3 regions of the Uliginosibacterium flavum genome follow, and region 2 is predicted to be linked to each of the others. Evidence: predicted binding sites of a transcription regulator. Region 2 holds the regulator's gene; each other region holds the start of a gene.

Region 1 (7,758 bases), on a different contig from region 2:
CGGGATCAGCGCCTTGGCGCCGATCAGGCAATACTTGCCGATCACCGCGCCATTGAGCACCACCGCATTCATGCCGATCAGCGTGCCGTCACCCACCGTGCAGCCGTGCAGCACCGCCATGTGGCCCACAGAAACGTGGCTGCCCAGCGTCAGGGGAATGCCATCGTCGGTATGCAGGATCGCACCGTCCTGGATGTTCGTATGCTCGCCCACCGTGATCGGATCGTTGTCGCCACGCAAGATTGCGTTGAACCAGATGCTCACACGCTTGCCCAGCGACACCTTGCCGATCACCCGCGCGTTGTCCGCCACCCACACACCTTCGCCCAACTCCGGCACCCGATCACCTAGCGCATAAATCGCCATTCCGATATCACCTTGCTTGAAATTGCTGCTGCGCACAGCGAGGCTGAATCATAGCAGCGAGGGCTTTGTGTTGGCGCCTGGCTCGGAAAAGTGTCGTGAAAATGCGCGGATAAGCTCGGTGTGCGGTGTGTGCGCTGCCGTGCAGCGGCACGAAAGATGACAAAAAAGGTCACTTTTTACTTCTTTTGATGAGCAGTGTCGGCAGTTGGTTTTTTTTGTTTGTATTCTAAGTGACTGGTTTTGTTTGACTATTTTTAAGTCTGACAGACGGTCTGCCCTTTTGGCACAGGCTTGGCTAGGAGAGAGCTAACGGAAATTGTCCGTTTCTTTCCTCCAAGGAGATTGCTCATGAAACGCATTCAACAAGGCTTTACCCTGATCGAGTTGATGATCGTGGTCGCCATCATCGGTATTTTGGCTGCTATCGCGCTGCCCGCTTATCAGGACTATACGGTTCGCTCGAAGGTTACTGAAGGTCTGACCCTGGCCGAAGCCGCCAAATCGGTGGTTTCCGAAACTTGGCAAAACAATGGCTCCCTTGCTACCGTGACGCAAGAGGTTACGTCTGCCTCGACCGGCTGCGCAGCAAGCGTGGTGTATTGTTTTACCGTGACCAAGTATGTGTCGGCGATTTCGATTGCTGCCACCAATGGCGAAGTTTTGGTGACGTACAACGTCACTGCCAGCGGCATTAACCAATTGGGCACAAACAATACTGTTTACTTGATTCCGACCATCGGTAACGCCGCTCTGGCTGCTGGTTCGCAAGGCAATATTGACTGGCATTGCAAGGGGGCTGCTTCCACTTATGCGGTGGGTTCCACTGGCTTGTTGCCGGGTCGTTATTCTCCGACACAATGTCGCAGCGCAGTCTGATTTTTGTCTGGTAGTACCAAAAGGGCCAACGATGTTGGCCCTTTTTTGTTTGTCCTTCTCTTGCTTGCTGGAGACTGGTTGGCGCTTGTCGTATCGGCGCCATTGCCTGTTGCACTGAGCGTCGCCGGCTGAGGTTTTACTTATTGCGCATGGATTTATTGACTATGGCTTTGACACGCACACAATTGGTTGTTACGCATTTGGTGATCAGCGCGATCATTGTTACAAGTTTCATTTTGTTTGCGGTGCTGCAATGGTGTCCGCCGCCCCTGACCGCCGCAACGGGGCTGGTGAAGGTGTTGTTAATCCTGTTTTGTGTTGACGTTGTGCTGGGGCCGATACTGTGCCTGTTCTTTGTTAAGCCCGCACGATCTAGCTACCGATTTGATCTGGCAACGGTCATCTGCTTGCAGTTGGTGGCATTTGTGTTCGGTGCTTGGAGCATTTATCAAGGCCGGCCGGCCTATCTGGTATTTGCGCTGGATCGTTTTGAGGTGGTGGCGGCCTCTCAAATTGAGTCTGCCGAACTGGCAAAAGTAAAACACCCGGAGTTCAAGGTGCTTCCTCAATCCGGCCCAGTTTTTGTTTATGCCGAGCAACCCAATGATCCAGTCGAAAAACAGCGTATTCTTTTTTCATCCATGTCAGGGGCTGATTTGCAGGTTTTTCCTCAATACTATCGGCCCTATCAGGAGCATGCCGCAGAGGTTCTTGGTAAATCTCATGCGATTGAGGAATTATTGAAACTCAATCCTGAAGCCAAAGCCCGGCTAGAGGATTTACAGAAAAAATTTGCTCGGCAAGCCGATCGGTTCCGATACATCCCTCTTGTTGCCAAGCAAAGAGAAATGTCTGTGCTGATTGATGCAAAATCGGCCGAAATATTGGAAATAGTGGATCTTCGTCCATGGAAATAGTCTGGCGTGAGCGGGCGTTCTGGTCCGACTGGCCTGAGCCTATTGTGAAGTGATTGTGTAACATTTGGCGGGATGCGGCAGGGGGAGTGACAAATTTTGTCACTTTGAATGCTTGGGTTAATCAGGGTGAAATCAGGCTTGTTTTTAACTCGCTGTATAAAAAGACTTTTTTCCTGATGGGTAGGTCTTGTGTGCTTGGTACGGACTTGGCTAATGTAAGGCGGTGGGTATCCCTGTTTTTCCTCAGGAGAGTTAGTCATGAAACGTATTCAACAAGGTTTTACCCTGATCGAACTGATGATCGTGGTAGCTATCATTGGCATTCTGGCGGCTATCGCGCTGCCAGCCTATCAAGACTACACCGTGCGTTCAAAGGTCACAGAAGGCCTGACCCTGGCCGAAGCGGCCAAGTCAATTGTCTGGGAATTCTGGCAGAGTAGTGGAAATCTGGCTGTGGTGACGCAGGAGGTCACCAGTGCTTCGACCGGCTGTGCGGGCAGCATTGTGTATTGTTTTACCGTGACCAAGTATGTGTCTGAGGTTTCGATCAATATCAACAATGGTGAAGTTAAGGTGTCGTATGACATTACGTCAAACGGCATTGCCCAACTAACCGCGGCGACGAATTCTGTGTTTTTTGTTCCGACGATTGGTGACGTGGCATTGGCGCCTGGGTCGCAGGGCAGTATTGACTGGCACTGCAAGGGCGCTGCGTCGACCTACGCCCCCGGCAGTGTCGGCACTTTGCCGGGACGGTATTCGCCGACACAATGTCGTGGCGCTGTTTGATTCTTTGAGGCCGGCCTCTTTTGCGGGCCGGGCTTGAGTTTCTTCGTGCCGGCTATGAATCAGGTGTTTATTGTGGGCTGATCAATAATATGATTCGGGCACTCTGAATTGTTGCTGCATTTGCCCACATGATCTCTCAACGCCTGTTTTGGCTAGCCGCTATTCCGTTGTTTGTCGGTCTGGTGCTGTCTTCCCTGATCAATATCCACCCCAATCCGCAAACCGTGGTGTACGCGGAGTGGGCTATGGCCCTGGCGGCAGTGCTGAGCTTTGCCGGGTGGGTGATTGCCCGGCCGCAGGGGCTGGAGCTTCGGGTCGGCGGTGCGGCGGGCTTGATCCTGCTGGTGTTGCTGGCCTGTCTGGGCTGGCAACTGCGCACGCCAGGCTTGGGCTATGCGGTGTATCTGGGCTTGTTCCTGCTGTGCTACGCGCTGGGGGCGAGTCTGCGCTCGGGGACTTTGGTCGATGCGATGGCGGCCGGCATGTTGGGGGGTGCGCTGCTGCAATCCTTGGCCGGGGTTTTGCAGCTTTCCGGCGTTACGCTGGGCGGGCTGGTGATGGGCAAGATCTATCTGCAGGCCTTCGGCAATGTCGGGCAGGCCAATCATTATGCGGATCTGCTGTTCCTGGGGCTGGGTTCCTTGAGTTTTCTGTTCGCGCGGCGTTGGCTGAATGCGTGGCTAGCGCTGCCGTTGGCGGCTTGGCTGGCGCTGGCGGCGGCGGCTTCGGCTTCACGTGGCTCGCTGCTTTACACCGCAGCCTTCCTGGTGCTGGGCGGGCTGAGCCTGTGGCGCGGTGATCCGGCGGCACGGCGCATCGGGCAGGCCTTGCTGGTGGTGGCGGCATTTTCGGTGCTGGCGCAGGCGCTGGTGACCTACGGCCATATTCTGAATTCCTTCGGTGTGACGACCGCGCTGGATCGGGCGGGCGATGCCGGCTCGAACGGCCAGCGCCTGTTCAACTGGACGGCGGCCTGGCAGGCGATTGTGGCGCATCCGTGGCTGGGGCAGGGGCCGGCGACTTTTTACAAGGCGTCCATCGATGCGATGTTTACGACGCCGCCCGCCACCTTTCCCAAGTTTGCCGAGCATGCACACAATCTGCCATTGAACATGGGTGCGGAATTCGGTTTGCCGCTGACCGTGCTGGTGATCGGCGGGCTGCTGCTGTGGTATCTGCGCCAGCTGTTGTTTGTGCCGACCGCCGCGCGTATGTGGGCGTTGGCCTGTGTCGGCGTGGTGGGCCTGCACAGCATGGTGGAATATCCGCTGTGGTACGCCTATCTGCTGGTTCCGGTGGCGTTGGCGATGGGCGTGGCAGATGGCGAAAATCTGCGTCTGCCGGTGCTGCGCTTACCGCTCTGGCTTGGCGCGGGCGTGGCAGCGTTGGCTGTGGTGGTGTTGAGTTGGGTGGCGTTTGACTGGTTTGCGGTGCGTGCGGCCTACCAGACGCTGGCCGCCGAGGAGCCGGACACGAAGCTGGCGACGCGCATCAAGGCGCGCGAGCAATTGGCAAAGGTATCGCGCTATTCGGTGTTCGCCCTGCATGCCGAGAGCCTGCGTCTGCAAAGCTGGCATCCGGACGAAGGCGATGCGGCGCAGATCGCGGATCGCTGCGATGCGCACTGGCAGTACAAGCCGGGCTGGTATCTGATGATGCGTTGTGGCGAGGCCTACGCGCTGAGCGAGCGTGGTCCGGCGCTCAAGCGCATTGTGGTGGCAATGTGTGATGGCTTTCCCTATCACCGCCCGGCGCTGAATGATTGGGCGCGGGCGTATGACGAGGCGGCCAAGCGCGGTTACCGGATTGGTGGGCGGGCTTGTTTGCAGTGAGCTGATTGCTGTCGCAAGTCGCAAGTCGCAAGTCGCAAGTCGCAAGTCGCAAGTCGCAAGTCGCAAGTCGCAAGTCGCAAGTCGCAAGTCGTGGTCTACGGATTGGGGTTTTGCGCAACAAGGCCAGTCCTTGATTGACGTTTTTTTACCCCCACCTTTCCCTGAAAAGGAGGATGGAGTGTTCGGGCCTGTTGGCTCCAGCGTGCAAAGGCGCGCTTTTGCTCCTTGTCACAGGGCTGCGCTTGAGGTGAGGACGTATACTGCGCGCTTCGCTTTTTCGCCCATTTTCGCCCGCATGAAAATCCTCGTCGTGATTCCCCTTGTGTATGGTGGTGGTGCCGAGCAGGTCGCGGCGGTGCTGTCACGCGAGTGGGCGCAGGCACAGACGCATCGCGTGCGGGTGCTGGCTTTCAATGCGGCGGGCGAGCAACTGGATTTCGGTGTTCCCATTGAGGATATGCATCTGCCTGCGCAAGCCGGGTTGTGGCCGCGCTTGAAAACCGCGTTGCGCCGCGTGGCTGTCGTGGGCCGCGTGGCGCGCGAATTCCAGCCGGACGCGGTGATGGCTTTCATGGACGAGGCCGGTATGGTTTGCGCGCTGGCTGGGCTGCGTGGCGGCTGGCTGAACAAGTTGGTGGTCAGCGTGCATCACAATCCGCAATGGCTTGGGCGCGGGCGACGTGCCTTGCTGGCGCTGTTTTATCGCTTACCTGCCGCTGTGGTGGCGGTGTCGCAGGGCGTGCGTGACGAGCTGGCGGCGGCTTTGCATTTGCCTGTCCAGCGCCTGAAGCACATCCCGAATCCTTTGCTGCAGCGTGATGACGCTGGCTTGGCTGAGTCGCGTGTCGTGGCGGAATCCTTGCCGGCGGGCTTCATCCTGTTTGTCGGCCGCCTGGATCGGCATACCAAGGGCCTGGATGTGGTGCTGGCGGCCTATGTCGCTTTGCCTGCTAAAAGGCCGCCGCTGGTGATCGTCGGCGACGGGCCGGATCGTGACTGGCTGCGGGCCGAAATTGATCGGCTCGGTTTGAACGACGTGCATTGCGTGGGCTGGCAGCGCGATCCGCAGCCTTTCTACCGGCGCGCGGCGCTGTTCGTGATGAGTTCGCGCTTCGAGGGTTGGTCCAACGTGCTGATGGAGGCGATGGGTCAGGGCTGCCAAGTGCTGGCCTCGCGTTGTCCTTATGGTCCGCCGGAGATTCTCGGCTCCGATCTGCAGGACTTGTTGTTGCCGGTCGGCGATGTGGCGGCTTTGTCGGCGGCGATGCAGGCGCAACTGGATTTGAAGGACGACGCGCGGCTGGCTTTGCAGGTGAGGCTGCGTGAGCGCGCGGCGATCTTTGCGGCGCCGGCGGTGGCGCAGCGCTGGATCAAGCTGGCTGAGGGGCTGCGATGAGTCTGCGCACTTCCGCCGCCTACGTTGCGGTGCGTATCGCTTCAGGCGCGCTGGCGATGGCCAGTCTGGCGCTGATCGTGCGCGGGTTGGGGCCGGCCGGGTACGGGCAACTGACGCTGGGGCTGGCGGCCTCGGCGGTGGTGACGCTGATCCTGTTCAATCCGCTGAATGGCATGCTGGCGCGATTCTATGGCGAGCTAGCCCTGAGAGCCGCACTGGTCGGACTTCTGCGGGCAATGCTGCTGGGGACAGGCGTGCTGCTTGTGTGTGCGGCATGGCTGGCTGAAGAGGCAGGCTGGGCGCTGCTCTCCAGGCATGTATTGGTGGCCGCTGCGTGTATGGCATTGGCGCAGGGGATGTTTGATTTCAGTGGGAATTATCTGGCGGCGGCGCAGCAAAGTCTGCGTTATTCGTTGCAGTTTCTGGGCAAGGCACTGCTGACTTTGCTGCTGGCCTGGGGCGTGCTGCGCGCGGGTGGCGGTGCAGCGGCGGTGCTGGCGGCGATGGCGATTGCATTTCTGGTGGCGGCTCTGGCGAGCGGCGGGCGGTTGTGGTGGTGGGGAGCGGTGCTGAGCCCGGATTCCGCGGCTTTGCCATCGCGCGACATGCTGCGTCTGGTGGCCGGTTTCGCCGGGCCGCTGATGATTACTTCCTTGCTGGGTTACCTGCTCTTGTGGGGCGACCGTTATCTCTTGCAGCAATTGGTGCCGCTGGCCGATCTGGGCCGTTACAGCGCCGTGGCCGATCTGGCGCAGCAGACGCTGGGCCTGATTTTCAGCGGCTTGTGCACGGCCTGGTATCCGCGCATGGTGCTGGCCTGGGGGCAACAGGATTTTGCCGAGGCGCAGCGCCTGTATGGGCGCTATGCAGCGCTGGGCCTGGCGGTGATCCTGCCGGCTGGGGTGGGCTTTGCACTGCTGCTGCCGGAGGTGGTGCCGCTGATGTATGGCGCGGCGTTCACGCAGCTTCCGTCTTTGCTGCTGCCACTGGTGACGGCGGCGGCGATTGTGGCGGCGGTGAAAGCCTATTATTTTGATTTGCCCTTGCTGCTGGCGCGCCGCGTCTGGCGGCATTCGGCGAGCATAGCGGGTGCGGCGTTGGCGTCCTTGCTGATCGCCTGGTGGATGGTGCCGCAGATGGGTACGGCTGGTGCGGCGCTGGGCTTGCTGCTGGGGCAAAGTCTCGGGATTGGTTTGAGTTTGTGGGCCGGGCGTGGCGTGCTGTGCCATCGCTTGCCGCTGGTCTTGTTGTGGCCGCCTTTGCTGGGCGCGGGCGTGATGGCAGGTTTGCTGCTGGCGTGGCCGGCGGCGGGATGGTTTGGCGTAGCCGCCAAGGCGCTGGTGGGCGCAACAGTGTATGTATTGGTGATGTTGATGGCGGATTTCGATAGCGTGCGCGGGCGTCTGACAGGCAGGCCGGTATGAAGATCGTACTGTTCGCCAACACCGACTGGTTTCTTTTCAACTTCAAACTCTCGCTGGCCAAGGCTTTGCGCGCACGCGGCGATGAGGTGATCCTGCTCAGCCCACCCGGCGAATACGGCCCGCGCCTGCGCGAATTGGGCTTTCGCTGGGAGCCGTTG
Region 2 (7,758 bases):
GCTTTGCCGTGTCGGCTGATGGCCGCCGCCTGGTCGCGCATTTCCCGCGTGGAGAGAACGCGGTACTCGCAGCCTTCGACATGCGCGCACGCGTCAAACAATTACCGCCCGTTTCCGGGGTTGCCTTATCCGTACACGTGGTGATCCACGCCGGTACGGTCGAAACCGCTAGCAATCGTCCCGACGAAGCCGCTCTCTCCCTCGCCCAAAAGCTTGTCTCGGCCAGCCCTGCCAACCAGATCCTGATCAGCGGAGAGGGTTACACCAGACTGCCGGAGAGCATGCGCAAACAGCTGGTTGCTGAACCGCCCAGCTCAATCGCAGTGCCCGGCTACACCGAACGCGTATACGCATTCCCGCCGGGCGTTACTCCGACCGCGACCAGCAGCACGGCAGCTACGCCAGCTTCAATCGAGGCGTTCTCACCGACATCCACCTCGCTGAGCATCAATCAGAGCGTGCTGGACACCACCAATCACAGCGAATCTCCCGTATTCAGCCCCGCCGCCAACGCGCCGCAGCGTACTTCTTTGATGCTGCGCCACAACAAGAACAACCTTTCAGTATCTGATCACCACCCGGTGGTACTGGCTGGGCGCGAAGAAGGCAATGACTTGGTCATCGCGGACCGTCGTGCCTCACGGCACCATTCGCGCATAGAATGGCGTCACAACCATTTTGTGTTGATCGACACCAGCACGAACGGCACTTTCATGGTGGACGATGCGGGCAATGAGGTTGTGCTGCGTCGTGGAGAAGCAGACCTGCCGAACCGCGGACGGATCGGCTTTGGCTATTCGCCCACAGAAGTCGGAGCAGAGGTCGTATTTTTTGACATCGGCCAACGCTGAGCTCAGTGCACCAAAAAAAGCCCGCCTTCATTCGGCGGGCTTTTTTGTGACCTGTGAAAGTCAGCGGTCATAAGGGTCATCATTATCCAGAATGCTCCGCTGACGTACGACAAACTCCTGAGTTGAATCAATCCCGCGAAGCTGCAGGATCGTGTTGCGCACCGCAGCCTCAAGCAGAACCGCAAGGTTTCGCCCTGCCGCAACCGGCAGCACAACGCGGCGCACGGGGACCCCCAGCACGTCCTGCATATCGTCATCATCAAGCGGCAAACGCAAAGGCTCATCATGCCCACCCGTGCGACGCTGCAAATGTGCGATGAGTTTGAGCTTCATTTTTCGACGACACGCAGTTTCGCCAAAAATCGTACGGATATTCAGGATGCCCAGACCGCGCACCTCCAGAAAATCCTTGAGCATTTCAGGGCAACGCCCCTCCAGAATCCCTGAAGCAACGCGCGAGATTTCTACAACGTCATCCGCCACCAAGCCATGGCCGCGTGTAATCAGCTCCAGCGCCAACTCGGACTTACCCGCGCCCGAGTCGCCAGTCACCAGCACGCCAACCCCCAGAACATCCATGAACACGCCATGCAGCGAAACGCGCTCAGCCATCTTGCGTGACAGATAGACCCGCAGGACTTCAATCACGCGTGCGGATTCCAGCGGTGAGGCCATCACCGGCACTCCCGCTTCATCGCAGGCTCGACGGACAATTTCCGGCACGTCGCAATCATCAGCAACGATGACTCCGGGAGGAGAGCAGGCGAGGATGCCCAACAAATGCTGCTCAAGGTGTTCGCGGGTTTGTTGGCGTGCCCAAGCGAACTCTGCTTCGCCCATGATCTGCAAACGATTCGGGTGAATCAGGTTGAGGTGACCCACCATATCGGCTGGCCACACCCGATGATCAGAAACCGACAACCAAGAATCCAGACGCCCCGCAACATGACGCAATTGCAGCGCAGTGCGATTGGCCTCAAACAGCTGGGCTACGCTCGCTCGACGCATGGATGCTCCAGTCATCAAAAGCTGCCGCAACACTCATGGCATCCGGCGCGGCACAAAGGGTTTCGCGGAACGTCTTGTCGCTGAACATCTGCGCCAACTCTGCCAGTAAACGCAGATGCGTTTCATTGGCCTGTTCAGGCGCCAGCATGATGAAAAACAGATTGACCGGAGCCCCATCAGGCGCATCAAAATCGATGGGGTCACGCAGGCGCAGGAAAGCGCCTTGCGTCTCCTTGAGGCCTTTGACGCGCTGATGCGGAATCGCAATCCCCATGCCCAAGCCCGTCGAGCCAAGCTTTTCGCGCTGAGTCAGCGCATCGACCACTTTCCTGGCCGCCAGACCGCTATGCTGCTCAAACAGGGCCCCCACGCACTCAAACACCGCGGCACGGGAATTCAGCGCGATATCAACAACAATCCGCTGCGGATCAAGAATCTTGGAGATCAGGTTCATGCCAGGTTCGGTCTTACTTACAGAACAGCGGCGAGTCTCCTTTCGGAGCTCGCCGCTTGTCAGGTTGGAAATTGACAGTTCAGGACTTCATCCTGCAGTCGCGGCAGGCCCATTATAGGCCTCGCCCGCCCTGCTGCGTCCAGTCCGGCCGCAGCACAGCTGAACTGTGTTGCGCGCACGCTCAGTCCGCGCTTGCAATGCTCTGGCGCTTCACGGATTCATGACCGTGATCACCGGCTTTCTCCTTGTGCTTGAGTACCTGACGATCCAGTTTGTCAGCCATCGCATCGATCGCCGCATACAAGTCATCGTCTTCACACTCCACGTGGATATCCTTACCACGCACGTGCACTGTCACTTCAGCTTTCTGTTTGAGTTTTTGTACCGAGAGGATTACATGGGTTGCCGTCACATGATCAAAATGACGAATCACCCGATCAAGCTTGGTGCTGACATACTCGCGCAGGGCGGGGGTCACTTCAAGATGGTGCCCGGTGATATTGAGATTCATAAAACACTCCTCTCCTGTTAGATCGACTTGCGCTGACTGACCGGCGGAATATTGAGCAACTCCCGGTATTTCGCGATTGTCCGGCGTGCTACCACAATACCCTGCTGGCCCAACAATTCAGCAATCCGGGCATCAGACAAAGGCTTGCGCCCGTCCTCAGCCGCAACCAGCTGGCGAATCAGCGCGCGAATCGCCGTAGCTGAACATTCACCACCCGTATCGGTGGCAACGTGACTGCCAAAAAAATATTTCAGTTCAAAGACGCCACGGGCACTGGCCATATATTTCTGAGTCGTTACCCGCGACACCGTCGACTCGTGCAATTCCAGCTCTTCAGCGATCTCGCGCAAGGTAAGCGGACGCATCGCCACTTCGCCATGCTCGAAAAACTGTCGCTGCCGATCCACTATCGCCTGTGAAACCCGCAGGATCGTGTCAAACCGCTGCTGTACGTTCTTGATCAACCACTTCGCTTCCTGCAGGTGCGTCGACAGTGTGCTGCTTACGCCCCGGTTATGGTGAAGTATATCGGCATAGACCTTGTGAATCCTTAGCCTCGGCATTGCTTCCGAATTAAGATTTACCGTCCAGGCACCCCGATATTTCCGGACAACCACATCGGGAATCACATAACGCGTCTCGGGCGCGGCAAAACGAGCACCCGGCCGGGGATTGAGGCTGCAGATCAACTCCTGCGCGGAACGCAATGCATCGTCATTACAGGACAGTCGGCGCTTGAGCTTGGCGAAGTCACGTGCGGCCAGCAACTCCAGATTGCCATCAACGATGATCATGGACAAGCGCCGTGACTCGCTCTCCGGCAGGGTCTTCAATTGCAAAAGCAGACTTTCCTGCAGGTTGCGCGCCCCGATTCCTGCCGGATCAAGGCTTTGCACCTGATGCAGGGAAATCGTCAAATCTTCCAGCTCAACATCCCATTCAGGCGGAATCAGCGGAAGAAGCTCTTCAAGCTCCTGCAGCAACAGACCGTCATCATCCAGAGCCTCGATCACCAGCATGACCAAGGCGCGATCCCGATCCGTCATGGCCATCAAGGCAACCTGACCCAACAGATGATCCCGCAAGGACGTCGCTGCGGCCTGGAGATCCTGAAAATCGCCGTCTTCACCATCGCCACTTCCGTGCGAAGCCCCTTCACTGCGCCATTCGGCGGCCTCGCCGATGTCGTCATCCGACACACTGTCGTAGGCTTCGTTGATGCTATCGGGCATGTCGGCCACGCTCGCCGCTTCATACTCGTCCTCGCCCGAAGACACGCGCTCGCTGGAGTACTCCTCACCCGCAGTGGCCATACTGGCCTCTTGCGGCTCGGGCAGAGACGGACTTGCGCCCTCATCTTCCTCGCCCGCCTCGCGTTCCAGCATCGGGTTCTCCAGCAGCATGCGCTCGATTTCCTGATTGAGTTCGAGCGTGGACAGTTGTAGCAACTTGATGGATTGCTGCAACTGTGGCGTCAAGGCCAGTTGCTGGGAGAAGCGAAGCTGAAGCGAGGGTTTCATGCGGACAGTGATACCAGCCGGCCCATGCCGGCCTGATGAAAAACGTTATAAACGGAAATGTTCACCTAGATAAACTTGGCGTACCTGATCATTTTGCACAATCTCTTCCGGCGTACCACCCGCCAGCACTTCACCCGCATTGATGATGTAAGCGTGGTCGCAAATCCCCAGTGTTTCACGCACATTGTGGTCGGTAATCAACACCCCGATTCCACGTGCTTTCAGGTAGCTAATGATCTTCTGAATATCCAGCACTGCAATCGGGTCAACCCCTGCAAAAGGTTCATCGAGCAGAATCAAACGAGGGCGGGTTGCCAGCGCCCGGGCAATTTCCACCCGACGACGCTCGCCGCCGGAAAGAGACATTGCGGTCGCATCGCGCAGATGGGCAATGTTCAACTCATCCAGCAACTCATCGAGACGCTTCGCCTGCTCTGCTTTACCCAGCTTCTGCAGCTCAAGCACCGCCAGAATATTCTCGCTGACCGAGAGTTTGCGAAATACCGAGTTTTCCTGCGGCAGGTAAGACAAACCTTGATGAGCGCGCTTGTGGATCGGCCAGTGAGTCAGATCCGCACCATCCAGATGGATGCTGCCGCCATCGGCACGCACCAAGCCAACAATCATGTAAAAACACGTCGTCTTGCCCGCCCCGTTGGGGCCCAACAAGCCCACTACCTCACCACTGCCGACCTGGAAGGAAACATCGTGCACCACGGTACGCGACTTGTAGCGTTTCTTCAGGCTGGCTACCCTAAGCAGACTCATTAAATGGTTCTTTCAACATTGTCCGGATCACTTCAACCGTAAAACCACGCGATTGCATGAAGCGCGCTTGGCGCGCCCACTCGCTTTGATCCTTCGGCAACTCACCAAATTTTTTCGCCCACACCGCACGTGCGCGCGTCAGCTCATCCTCGACAAGACCTTCGCCCAACGCTGCTGCGGCAATTTCGTTACTCACGCCTCGATCAGCCAGTTCGCGCCGCAAACGTTCGACGCCCACGCGCCCGCCCTGAGTGCGCACCAAGCTTTCAGCAAAACGCACATCCGATTGCAGGCCGGTTTCGGCCATGCGATCCAGCACGGCTTCAACGTCCTGCCCTTCGACAGCCTTGGCTTTAAGCTTGCGCCGCAACTCCACGCGCGAATGTTCGCGCATGGAGAGCAGCCGCAAGGCCGTCGACTTGAGTGATGGAACCGGTTTCTTGCTCACAGACCTGAATTACTCCGCTTTCACCTGAATGGCAATCACGCCGACCGCCTCGCGGATCTTGTTTTCGATCTCGATGGCAATGGCCGGATTATTGCGCAGATATTCGCGCGCATTATCCTTACCCTGACCGATTTTTTCGCCCTTGTAGGCATACCAGGCGCCACTCTTCTCGATGAATTTGTGCTCGACACCCATATCGACCACTTCACCTTCGCGGGAAATACCTTCCCCGTACAGGATATCGAAGTGCGCCTCACGGAACGGCGGCGCCACCTTGTTCTTGACGACCTTGACCTTGGTCTCGGAGCCGATGACTTCATCACCCTTCTTGATCGTACCGGTACGACGGATATCCAGACGCACGGAAGCGTAGAACTTCAGCGCGTTGCCACCCGTCGTGGTTTCCGGGCTACCGAACATCACGCCGATTTTCATGCGGATCTGGTTGATGAAGATGACCAGCGTATTGGTGCGATTGATGTTGCCAGTCAGCTTGCGCAGCGCTTGACTCATCAAACGGGCTTGCAGGCCGGGCAACTGATCGCCCATCTCACCCTCGATTTCGGCACGCGGCGTCAGCGCGGCGACCGAATCAATCACGACCATGTCCACACCACCGGAGCGCACCAGCATGTCGGCAATTTCCAGCGCCTGCTCGCCCGTATCGGGCTGCGAAATCAGCAGATCTCCAACATTCACGCCGAGTTTCTGGGCATAGACGACGTCCAGCGCGTGCTCGGCATCGATGAACGCAGCCGTACCGCCCATTTTTTGCAGCTCGGCAATGACTTGCAGAGTCAGTGTGGTTTTACCCGAGGATTCCGGGCCGTAAATTTCAACCACACGGCCGCGCGGCAGACCGCCAATCCCCAGAGCGATATCCAGCCCCAACGAGCCGGTGGAGATGGCCTGAATGTCGGACACCACCTCGCCATCACCCAGACGCATGATGGAACCTTTGCCGAATTGCTTCTCGATTTGTGCCAGCGCAGCAGCAAGTGCTTTGGCTTTATTGTCGTCCATGTAATACCTCACTCAGTGGTCGGAAAGATTATGGCACAGAGCTTGCGAGGCAGTGCTGACTGCCGGGACTCAGGCCTTTCTTGGTACTGTATAAATATACACCAAAAGCTCTCGGGCGCAACACCGCTGTTTTCGGTAGCGAATTACAGTGTCTGATTTATGCAGCAGCGGGATGCCTGATCCTTCACATTTGTTGGTTAAGCTCGGTAAAGCCGCTTGGCTTGGCAAGACGCTTGAGTAATGATTCGCTTCCGTTGCTGCGACCCCTTGCACCCCTTTACCCATGGCGCCTTTGCGGATAACGCAGAGATGAGTTTGATGAGTCGTTATACCCTTGCCCTGCTGCTGTCCATTTGCGGCCTGCTAGCCGCGTGCCAGAACAAGGACACAGCGTCCGTCGGAGCCAGCGCTTCTGCGCCCACGAACGGCGAATCAAAGCTGGCCGCTGACGCCAAGGGCGCCGCCGCGCGCGGCAATCGGCCTCAGGTAGTGACCACTACGCTGAGCCGCATCGAAAACGTGCCCTTGCTACTGGAGGCCCAAGGCAATGTGCTGGCGCTGGATGAAGTCGATGTGCGCCCGCAGAAGAGCGGCATGATCACCCAGATCCACTTCAAGGAAGGCGACGAAGTCCGCCGTGGTCAGTTGCTGCTCTCGCTCGACGCGCGCGACGATGATGCCAATGTCAGCAAGGCCGCCGCCGGCTTGGCCAGTGCGGATGCCGCATACATGATCGCCCAGCGCGATCTGAAACGCGGCCAGGAACTGGCCGACAAGAACTTCATCGCCCCATCGGCGCTCGACACCACTCGCAGCAAGGCCGATACGGCGCTGGCCAATCAAGCCCAGGCGCGCGCGGCTCTGGAGCAGGCCAAGGTGACGCAGTCCTACACGCGCATCCACGCGCCTTTCGACGGTCGCGCCGGCGTCATCAATGTGCGCCCCGGCAGCCTCGTCACCTCCAATTCGACGTCCGTCGCACTGGTCAAGCTGACGCGCATGAACCCGATTGGCGTGACTTTTGCGCTGGCCGAACGCGATCTGCCGGCCTTGCTCGAATCCATGCGCAAAGGCCCGGTCAAGCTCAGCGCCAGCACCGCCGCACAGGACAAGCTGGCCGGCGAGGTCATCTTCATCGACAGCAATATCGACCGCACCTCCGGCAATGTGCTGGT
Region 3 (7,758 bases), on a different contig from region 2:
CCCACTGGCCGAAACCTTCAAGAACCGGCGTGGCGTGTGCCAGGATTTCAGCCACCTGATGATCAGCGCTCTGCGCGCGCTGGGCCTCGCGGCGCGCTACATGAGCGGCTACATCCTCACCCACCCCGCACCCGGCAAACCACGTCTGATCGGGGCTGACGCCTCGCACGCCTGGGTTGCCGTGTGGTGCCCGGACAATGGCTGGGTCGGCTTCGACCCCACCAACAACTGCCAACCCGATCTGGAGCATGCCCTGCTTGGCTGGGGTCGCGACTTTGGCGACGTCACCCCGATGCGCGGCGTCATCCTCGGCGGCTCCTCGCACAAGGTCGAAGTACAGGTCACCATGATGCCCGCCGAATCCCGTGACTTTGCGGAGCTGCTGGAGGACGTGAAGAAACGCTCGCTGGTACAGGCTCCTGAAGAAGATAGCGCGCCTTGATCGTGATGGAACGTTTGTTGCATGAAAACCATGCAGGCACTCTCGCCTGCGTGGCCAAGGAGAACACCATGCTCATCGAACGCGACATGACCGAATTCTCTTGCCCCCGCACCGGCCCGGTTCTGGCAGGGCCAGCACCAATGCAAGCGGATCGCGACCTGATCAGCCCCCAAGCGCAACTCCAGCTCTGCCAGATCGAGCGCGAGCCTGCCGCGCCAGCCCATCCCATGATGGTGCGCAACGGATGGCGTTGAGCGGCCAAGACTAGGCTGAAGAGCCGCTCCCGGCCCTCTTTTGCGGCATCCCGCCCGCAGTGGAGCGCCGGATGCGGATCCTCGGCTACGCTCGAATATCTGCTTACCTCTGCGCATCACCTTATCCGTGCGCGCAAAGCGCACAATGTGAGCGGCCTCGTTCACAAACAGATGGTGTGGCTCCCGTCAGAAGGATCGTCAGCAAACGCGGCGAGTCATCCATCACCCACGAAAGAGAGCGAAATGAATATGAATAGAATTATTGCCATTGTCCTGATTGTCGCCGGCGTGCTCGCTCTGCTTTACGGCGGCTTCAGTTATACCAAAGACACGACGGCCGTTAAGCTGGGACCGATCGAGTTTTCCGTAAAGGAGAAGGAAACCGTCAACGTCCCGGTCTGGGCAGGGATTGCCGCCATCGTTGCTGGCGGTCTTGTTCTGGTTCTGGGCAGCAAAAAATGAGCCGCCGACAGGATGGTACGGCTCAAATACATTGCCTGAAGAGCCGCTCCCAGCCTTGCTTTTCAGCATACCTGTCGCAAGATCGTTGATGAACGGGTGTTTTCAACCAGCCTGCCTGAAGAAGCCCGCTGAGAGTGCCTCTTCGGGCAGCTAGAAAAAATCAGGCCGCCTGCACCGACACCCGCACTTCCTCGTGCCCGCCACCCTGATGAATACTGCGCATCGGGCAGGCATCGAGGTAATCGCGGCCGACCGCCAGACGGACCTGACGGCCACTGGCAAGCTGGGCACGGCGCGCGTCGACACTGACCCAACCGCCTTCGGCCTCCAGCCAGACATCCGCCCAGGCGTATTCGCTGGCGCGCTTGTGACTCGCGTCGCCGAGCTGGTAGCCGCTGACAAAGCGGGCGGGCAAGCCGGCAGCGCGGCAGGCGGCGATCAGAACATGCACCTGATCTGGCAAAGTGGCGCGACCACGGCCAAAACTGGCCGCAGCACCGCGCAAAGCCTCGCCACCTGAAGGCATCGGAAGCAATTCCTCGCGCAACACTTCCAGCATGGCCAGTACCATATCGATGCTTTGCGGCGGCTGTTTCAAGTGCTGATGCGAGAACTTCGCCAGTGCCGCATCGACGCTGGTGAGCTGAGTGCTGGCCAAGTAAATCTGCGGCGCGAGCGGGCTATCGCCCTGCCCAAAGTGAGACACGGCCTCATCCGGGACATCGACCACGCCGGTAACCAGGATGCGCACGTTTTCATGCGGCTCGGTCAGGGTCAGCAGGTGAGTCGTATTACCCCAAGTGTCGAGGCTGCAGCTGCTGCGTCCGGGTGTGCTGACGCGCCAATTTTCGATGCGCAAACCTGCCTCCTCGCGCGGGGTGATGCGCAGGTTGCGGATGCTGAAGCTGGCGGGGCTGTCGAAATGACAGCGGGTTTCATGGCGAATAGTGTATTTCATTATAAAAATCCTCCGGATTTTTAGTGCTGAGTGCTGAGTGCTGAGTGCTGAGTACACCATCAGCGTGCCCCGAGACCCGTGCCTGTCGTGCTTTTTCAGCACACATACTCGAAGAAGATTACCGGGCGCAGCTTTACAAGCACGTCCCGTAGGAGCTAGCGCAGCTGGCGATCCACGCGGGCAAATCGCCAGCTACGCGCTCCTACGTCACCCGCTCCAAGATCCTTGCCCGCATTGCCTCTGCAGCACTCCTGCTTGAAAACGCGTACTGGCCGCGGCTTCACAAGCACGCCCACTCAGCACTCAGAACTCAATCCTCAGCACTGTTTCAAGCAGTTACCGGCAACAGGAAATCGCTGGCTATCCGGTCGCCAATGTCATTGATGCGGGTAATGAAGCGCGTCAGGTAAGTATGCAAACCGGCTTCGAGCACATCTTCGATCCGCCCGTATTGCAAGCTGGCAGACAGCTCACCCGCTCGACGCCGGGTCTCGCTGGAGCGCTGGTTGGCGACTTCTTCGAGGAAGCTGGCGACTTCGGCGGTGCAATGCGCCAGCGAGCGCGGCATGTCACCGCGCAGGATGAGCAGCTCGGCAACGCGCGAGGGCGTGATCTGGTCGCGATACACCTTGCGATAAATCTCGAAGGCGGACACCGAATGCAGCAGCGCGCTCCATTGGTAGTACTCGCTGGCATCGTCGCGGCGCGGTGCTTCGGCGATGAAGTTGTATTTCACGTCGAGGATGCGCGCGGTATTGTCAGCGCGTTCGATGAAGGTGCCGAGGCGCAGGAAGCAGTTGGCTTCGTCACGCATCATGGTGGCAAAGCTGACGCCACGCGACTGGTGCGAACGCAACTTGACCCACTCGAAGAAGGCGTCGAGATCATCAGCGCCCATTTTCTCAATCTGGTATTCGCGCAGCTTGAGCCAGGTGGTGTTGATGGTTTCCCACAACTCGGCGGTAAGCGTGCCGCGCACGGCATGGGCGTTTTCGCGCGCCGAACGCAGGCAGGAGTAGATGCTGCCAGGATTGCTGCGATCCAGCGCCATAAAGTGCACGACATCATCCGGAATGACTTTGTCGTGAGTGGCGTGATAGCCCTCAAGCAGGCCAATGGAATCCAGCGTTTCGCGCCACAGACGCTCAACTTCACGCTCGCTCTGCGGCAGCAGCAGCATGCGATTGTTCACGTCGAGAATACGCGCGAGGTTTTCAGCGCGCTCGATATAGCGGGCCATCCAGTACAGGTGATCGGCGGTGCGTGACAACATGCTTGTTCCTTCCTTAATCTTCCATTACCCAGGTGTCTTTCGTGCCCCCGCCTTGCGAGGAGTTCACCACCAGCGAGCCTTCTTTCAAGGCCACACGGGTGAGGCCGCCGGGCACGAAACGCACTTCGTTGCCCGAAAGCACGAAGGGGCGCAGATCGATGTGGCGTGGCGCGATGCCGGCGTCCACAAAAGTCGGACAGGTCGACAGGGAAAGTGTGGGTTGGGCGATATATTTCTCGGGTGAAGCAAGGATGCGTTTGCGGAAATCTTCGATCTCGGCCTTGGTCGAAGCCGGGCCGACAAGCATGCCGTAGCCACCCGCGCCGTGAACCTCCTTGACCACCAGCTCGGCCAGATGGTCCAGCGTGTAGGCCAGATCGTCGGGCTTGCGCAACATGTAGGTGGGCACGTTGTTGAGCAGCGGCTCTTCCCCCAGATAGAAACGCACCATCTCGCCCACATACGGGTAAATCGATTTGTCATCAGCCACGCCGGTGCCGATAGCGTTTGACAGGGTGACATTGCCCGCTCGGTAGGCCGAGAGCAGGCCCGGCACGCCGAGCATGGAGTCCGGCCGGAAAGCAAGCGGGTCCAGGTAGTCATCATCGATGCGGCGGTAGATCACGTCCACGCGCTGCGGGCCTTGCGTGGTGCGCATGAAAACCTGCTCGTCGCTCACAAACAGATCCGGCCCTTCAACCAGCTCCACGCCCATCTGCTGCGCAAGAAAGGCATGCTCGAAATAGGCGCTGTTGAAGCTGCCGGGGGTGAGCACGACCACGGTCGGATCGAGCACCCCCTTGGGGGCGACTGCACGCAAGGTATCTAGCAGGAGGTCGGGATAGTGTTCGACCGGGGCAACGCGATTTTTCGAGAACAGCTCGGGAAAGAGCCGCATCATCATCTTGCGGTTCTCGATCATGTAGCTCACACCCGAGGGCACGCGCAGGTTGTCTTCGAGCACGTAATACTCGCCGGCGCCGGCGCGCACGATATCCACACCGGCAATCGCCGCATAGATATCCTTGGGCACGTCCACGCCCTGCATCTCAGGGCGATATTGCGCATTGTTCAGCACCTGCTCAGCCGGAATGCGCCCGGCCTTGAGGATCTCCTGCCCATGATAGATATCGTGCAGAAATGCGTTCAACGCCTTTACGCGCTGGCGCAAACCCGCAGCCATCGTCACCCATTCCTGTGCGGGAATGATGCGCGGAATGACATCAAAAGGGATCAGGCGCTCGGCACCGGCCTCGTCACCATATACGGCAAAGGTAATGCCGGAGCGATGAAACAGCGCATCAGCCTCTTGACGCTTGCGCGTAATGCGCTCGGCAGGCATGCCATCGAACCAGCCGACATAGCCCTCGTAATGCGGGCGCACCTCACCGGTAGCATTACTCATTTCATCAAAGAAACGGGCGTTGGCCGATTTGCTGGAAATTTGTTTTTGAATCTGAGCCACTGTTTTCTCCTGATGGAGCTGTTTTATCGGCTTAACCCCTGATGCGAGAAGCGTGCCATGTGCGCAGCACCATCATTCAGACAGGCCTCTGCAAGAAAGTGGCCCAGATTGGTGCGCGTCAAAATGCCCAAGGCCAAACTGGTGCATCACTCTGCAGCAACAGTGCCAAGTTTGCGCAAACCACTTTTCAGGGTGATGACTGCCCGGCTTGACAAGCCATGGCTGGGGCGAACAGCTGATCAGGGGCGAACATCAAGAGGAGCCTTCCGCACAGAGCCGAAAAGCCGCCAGCCCAGCCTTGCATATTCAAAACTCAGCAAAGGAAGAACAATGAAAACAAGCGGATTCAGCGCCCAAGCCGCAGAACAATCGCCATGCAGGGCTTGGAGGACGGCGCGCGTGATGCCGCAACCCCAGCATTCAAGGCCCGTCAGCAAACTGATCAGGCAGGGTGGCAACACGGAAAGGAGGAATACGGGAGCCACGAGGGCCGCGACTCCCAGTACGCTGATGCCCGCAAAAATCAGGGCATCCAGCCGCTTATTTCTTGAGAGGCAAACCCTTGGCATCCTTGAGGCCACCAGTGAGAATCATGATGAAGTCGATCAAAGCCCAGATACCGCAACCGCCGAGGGTCAGCAATTGCGCAATGCCAATGCCGGTATGCCCGGTATAAAATCGATGCACGCCAAAGCCACCCAGGAAAAAACACAGCAGCATGGTGGTCAGCCACTCCTTGTCAGAGACCGGTCCAGCCTGAGTCGAGCCGGCGGGCGTCACCGGCACACCACATTTGACGCAGACAACAGCCTTTTCATTCACTTCAGCCCCACACGCAGGACAAAATGCCATAGCGATACCCTTTTTTGGTGTTTTATGAACTCGGTCCGCAGATCAGGCCTTTGCACCGAAGCGTTCATCCTAACAACACGTACTGTGGCAAAGCAAGATCAGGGACATCTGGGCACTTTTGTATCGCAGTGATCAAATATCTGCTCAAAAGGCTGACCAAACGGCTTCGTGCGCTTCAAGTATCTCGATGATTCGGAGTAGCCAGGAACATCAGCGGGGAAAGCCCCCTTTTCGCCCTACGCACTTCGCTAGCGCCAAGGAGGATGCACATCAACCCCGGTCTTGTCGCGCTGGTCGAATAAGCTATTCAGTACAAACGATGATTTTGTGGCGTGCATGCTACTCAAGCAACCAGCATCTGGAAAACTGAGGGCGCCCATCCCGCGGGGGTGGGCGCCAAACCTCCGCACGCGTCAACTCGCAGACGCGTGAGAGGAGTGTCAATCAAGGCTTGGCCGCGACCCAGTCACTCGTCAAACCCTTGGCACAACCGTCGGCCTTCTTTTGGGCTGCTTCGACGTCTTTTTTCGAAGCGTCTTTTTTCAGAGCAGGAACCGTGCAGGAGTACAACCCCTGACCTTTATAAGCCCACTGACTCATGCCGTCCGGGCGCTCAAATATCGCGTAATCGCCAACGGCCTTGTCGTCCGGCTTCGCAAAAAGCGGCTGGTAAAATTTCAGGCAATCACGAACGCAAGCACTCTTGCCAACAACATCCTTCTTGAAGACATAGAGCGCATTGCCCTCCGTACTAACCAGCGTACTGCCTTTTGCCATGGCGGGCAGGCTGGCTGCGGGCGCAGACGGAGCAGTGCTGCAAGCTGCCAGCAAAACAAGCGCCAAAGATGATGCAGCAAAGCCGATCTGATGCTTCATGGTCTTCCTCCTATGATATTTAAGTTATGTACGGACACGAAACAAGCGGCCGTCGCGCATTATTTCCCCTTCTGGACAATTCGTAGATGGTGTTTTTTTAACACATCACCAGTGAAATGAATCTCTGCGCGATGCCCTGACGCACGCGCGCAGCGAAGCAGCGAAGACGCTCCAAAGTATTCAATTTAGATTATGGCGATTCTTGTTTTCAGGATGAAGTCCTGACCGAGATCCGAAACAGCGCGAGTCGGCACGGAGAAGAACGCTCTTCGCGACTCACCCCATGAAGACCAGCCGCCTAGTGATCAGGATTTTCCTGAAGGGGCCTTTTTCGCAGAAACGCTAAGGCCCTGCAAACAGCTTCCTGACATCCGGCCTCTGCAAGGACTCCAGCCCACTCAGCAAGCGCTGCAGAAACAGAAACATCTCATTTTGATGGGAAAGATGAAAGCGTGCCCGATGCCCGGCGGCGGGCTCTACTCGCACCGTCAGCCAGTCCTGCGGGGCTTTTTCAAACACCACATCGTCGGTCAGATCATCCCCTGCAAAAATGACGCTATCGCAACCCGACAGGATGAGCAGATGGCAGATGGCCCGGTATTTGTCGGGCGCATCGGGGGGCAATAGATTAAGCACACATTTACCTCCAATCAGCCGCGGGGCGGGGCTCAAACTGCTGGCGATCTTTTCAATCAGCGCCAGTGCATCGTCCCGTTCCCGTGCCAGCCGATAATGAAGGGACAGGGAATAGCCCTTGTCTTCCAGACGGACTCCGGCAGCGGAAAATTCTTGGGCGAACGGCTCCAGTGCGGCCTTCCACTGAGCGACTTGATCGTGAGCCAGATCGGGATGTACATCCGGCAAACCTTCTGCACCATGGTTGCCAATCAGGTAGTGCGGAACGAAGCCCAAGCGATCAATCACATCTGCCTTTGCGCGTCCACTGACAATAGCCACAGGCAGGCGGTTGCAAAGCTTTTTCAGGATGCGGGAAATGGCCAATGGCGCACGTGCATTTTCGGGCTGTGGCACGATGGGGGCAAGCGTGCCATCAAAGTCCAACGCAAGCAGCGGGCGCTGCGCCAGAATTCTGGCAATGGCCTTGTCACCATCCGGAGAAAACAGGTGAGGCATCGTCACCGCCCTCCCTGCCGGGAAACAATGCGCGCACTGATG

What was found. The regulator sigma-54, encoded in region 2, starts transcription at its own class of promoters, with help from an activator protein. The targets are predictions, from matches to a motif close to TGGCACGCTTNCTGCTNA.
Region 1: the regulator sigma-54 is predicted to act here: its motif matches at 2,356-2,373, upstream of ABXR19_RS01115 (pilin).
Region 3: the regulator sigma-54 is predicted to act here: its motif matches at 5,005-5,022, upstream of ABXR19_RS08230 (circularly permuted type 2 ATP-grasp protein).

Annotation. Positions count from the first base shown of each region.
Region 1 is NZ_JBEWZI010000001.1:256,202-263,959, reverse strand. Features, by position in the region: gene ABXR19_RS01130 (gamma carbonic anhydrase family protein) at 1-366, opposite strand, end outside; gene ABXR19_RS01125 (pilin) at 715-1,242, shown strand; gene tfpZ (TfpX/TfpZ family type IV pilin accessory protein) at 1,407-2,159, shown strand; gene ABXR19_RS01115 (pilin) at 2,418-2,948, shown strand; gene ABXR19_RS01110 (O-antigen ligase family protein) at 3,077-4,780, shown strand; gene ABXR19_RS01105 (glycosyltransferase) at 5,076-6,176, shown strand; gene ABXR19_RS01100 (lipopolysaccharide biosynthesis protein) at 6,173-7,600, shown strand; gene ABXR19_RS01095 (glycosyltransferase family 4 protein) at 7,597-7,758, shown strand, end outside.
Region 2 is NZ_JBEWZI010000002.1:118,290-126,047, forward strand. Features, by position in the region: gene ABXR19_RS02215 (FHA domain-containing protein) at 1-851, shown strand, start outside; gene hprK (HPr(Ser) kinase/phosphatase) at 912-1,859, opposite strand; gene ABXR19_RS02225 (PTS sugar transporter subunit IIA) at 1,828-2,313, opposite strand; gene hpf (ribosome hibernation-promoting factor, HPF/YfiA family) at 2,495-2,824, opposite strand; gene ABXR19_RS02235 (RNA polymerase factor sigma-54) at 2,842-4,344, opposite strand; gene lptB (LPS export ABC transporter ATP-binding protein) at 4,390-5,112, opposite strand; gene recX (recombination regulator RecX) at 5,099-5,560, opposite strand; gene recA (recombinase RecA) at 5,570-6,583, opposite strand; gene ABXR19_RS02255 (efflux RND transporter periplasmic adaptor subunit) at 6,902-7,758, shown strand, end outside.
Region 3 is NZ_JBEWZI010000007.1:84,610-92,367, forward strand. Features, by position in the region: gene ABXR19_RS08205 (transglutaminase family protein) at 1-442, shown strand, start outside; gene ABXR19_RS08210 (hypothetical protein) at 511-696, shown strand; gene ABXR19_RS08215 (hypothetical protein) at 940-1,158, shown strand; gene ABXR19_RS08220 (transglutaminase family protein) at 1,319-2,116, opposite strand; gene ABXR19_RS08225 (alpha-E domain-containing protein) at 2,445-3,389, opposite strand; gene ABXR19_RS08230 (circularly permuted type 2 ATP-grasp protein) at 3,403-4,794, opposite strand; gene ABXR19_RS08235 (DUF2752 domain-containing protein) at 5,094-5,423, opposite strand; gene ABXR19_RS08240 (TM2 domain-containing protein) at 5,395-5,706, opposite strand; gene ABXR19_RS08245 (COG4315 family predicted lipoprotein) at 6,151-6,582, opposite strand; gene otsB (trehalose-phosphatase) at 6,925-7,716, opposite strand; gene ABXR19_RS08255 (alpha,alpha-trehalose-phosphate synthase (UDP-forming)) at 7,719-7,758, opposite strand, start outside.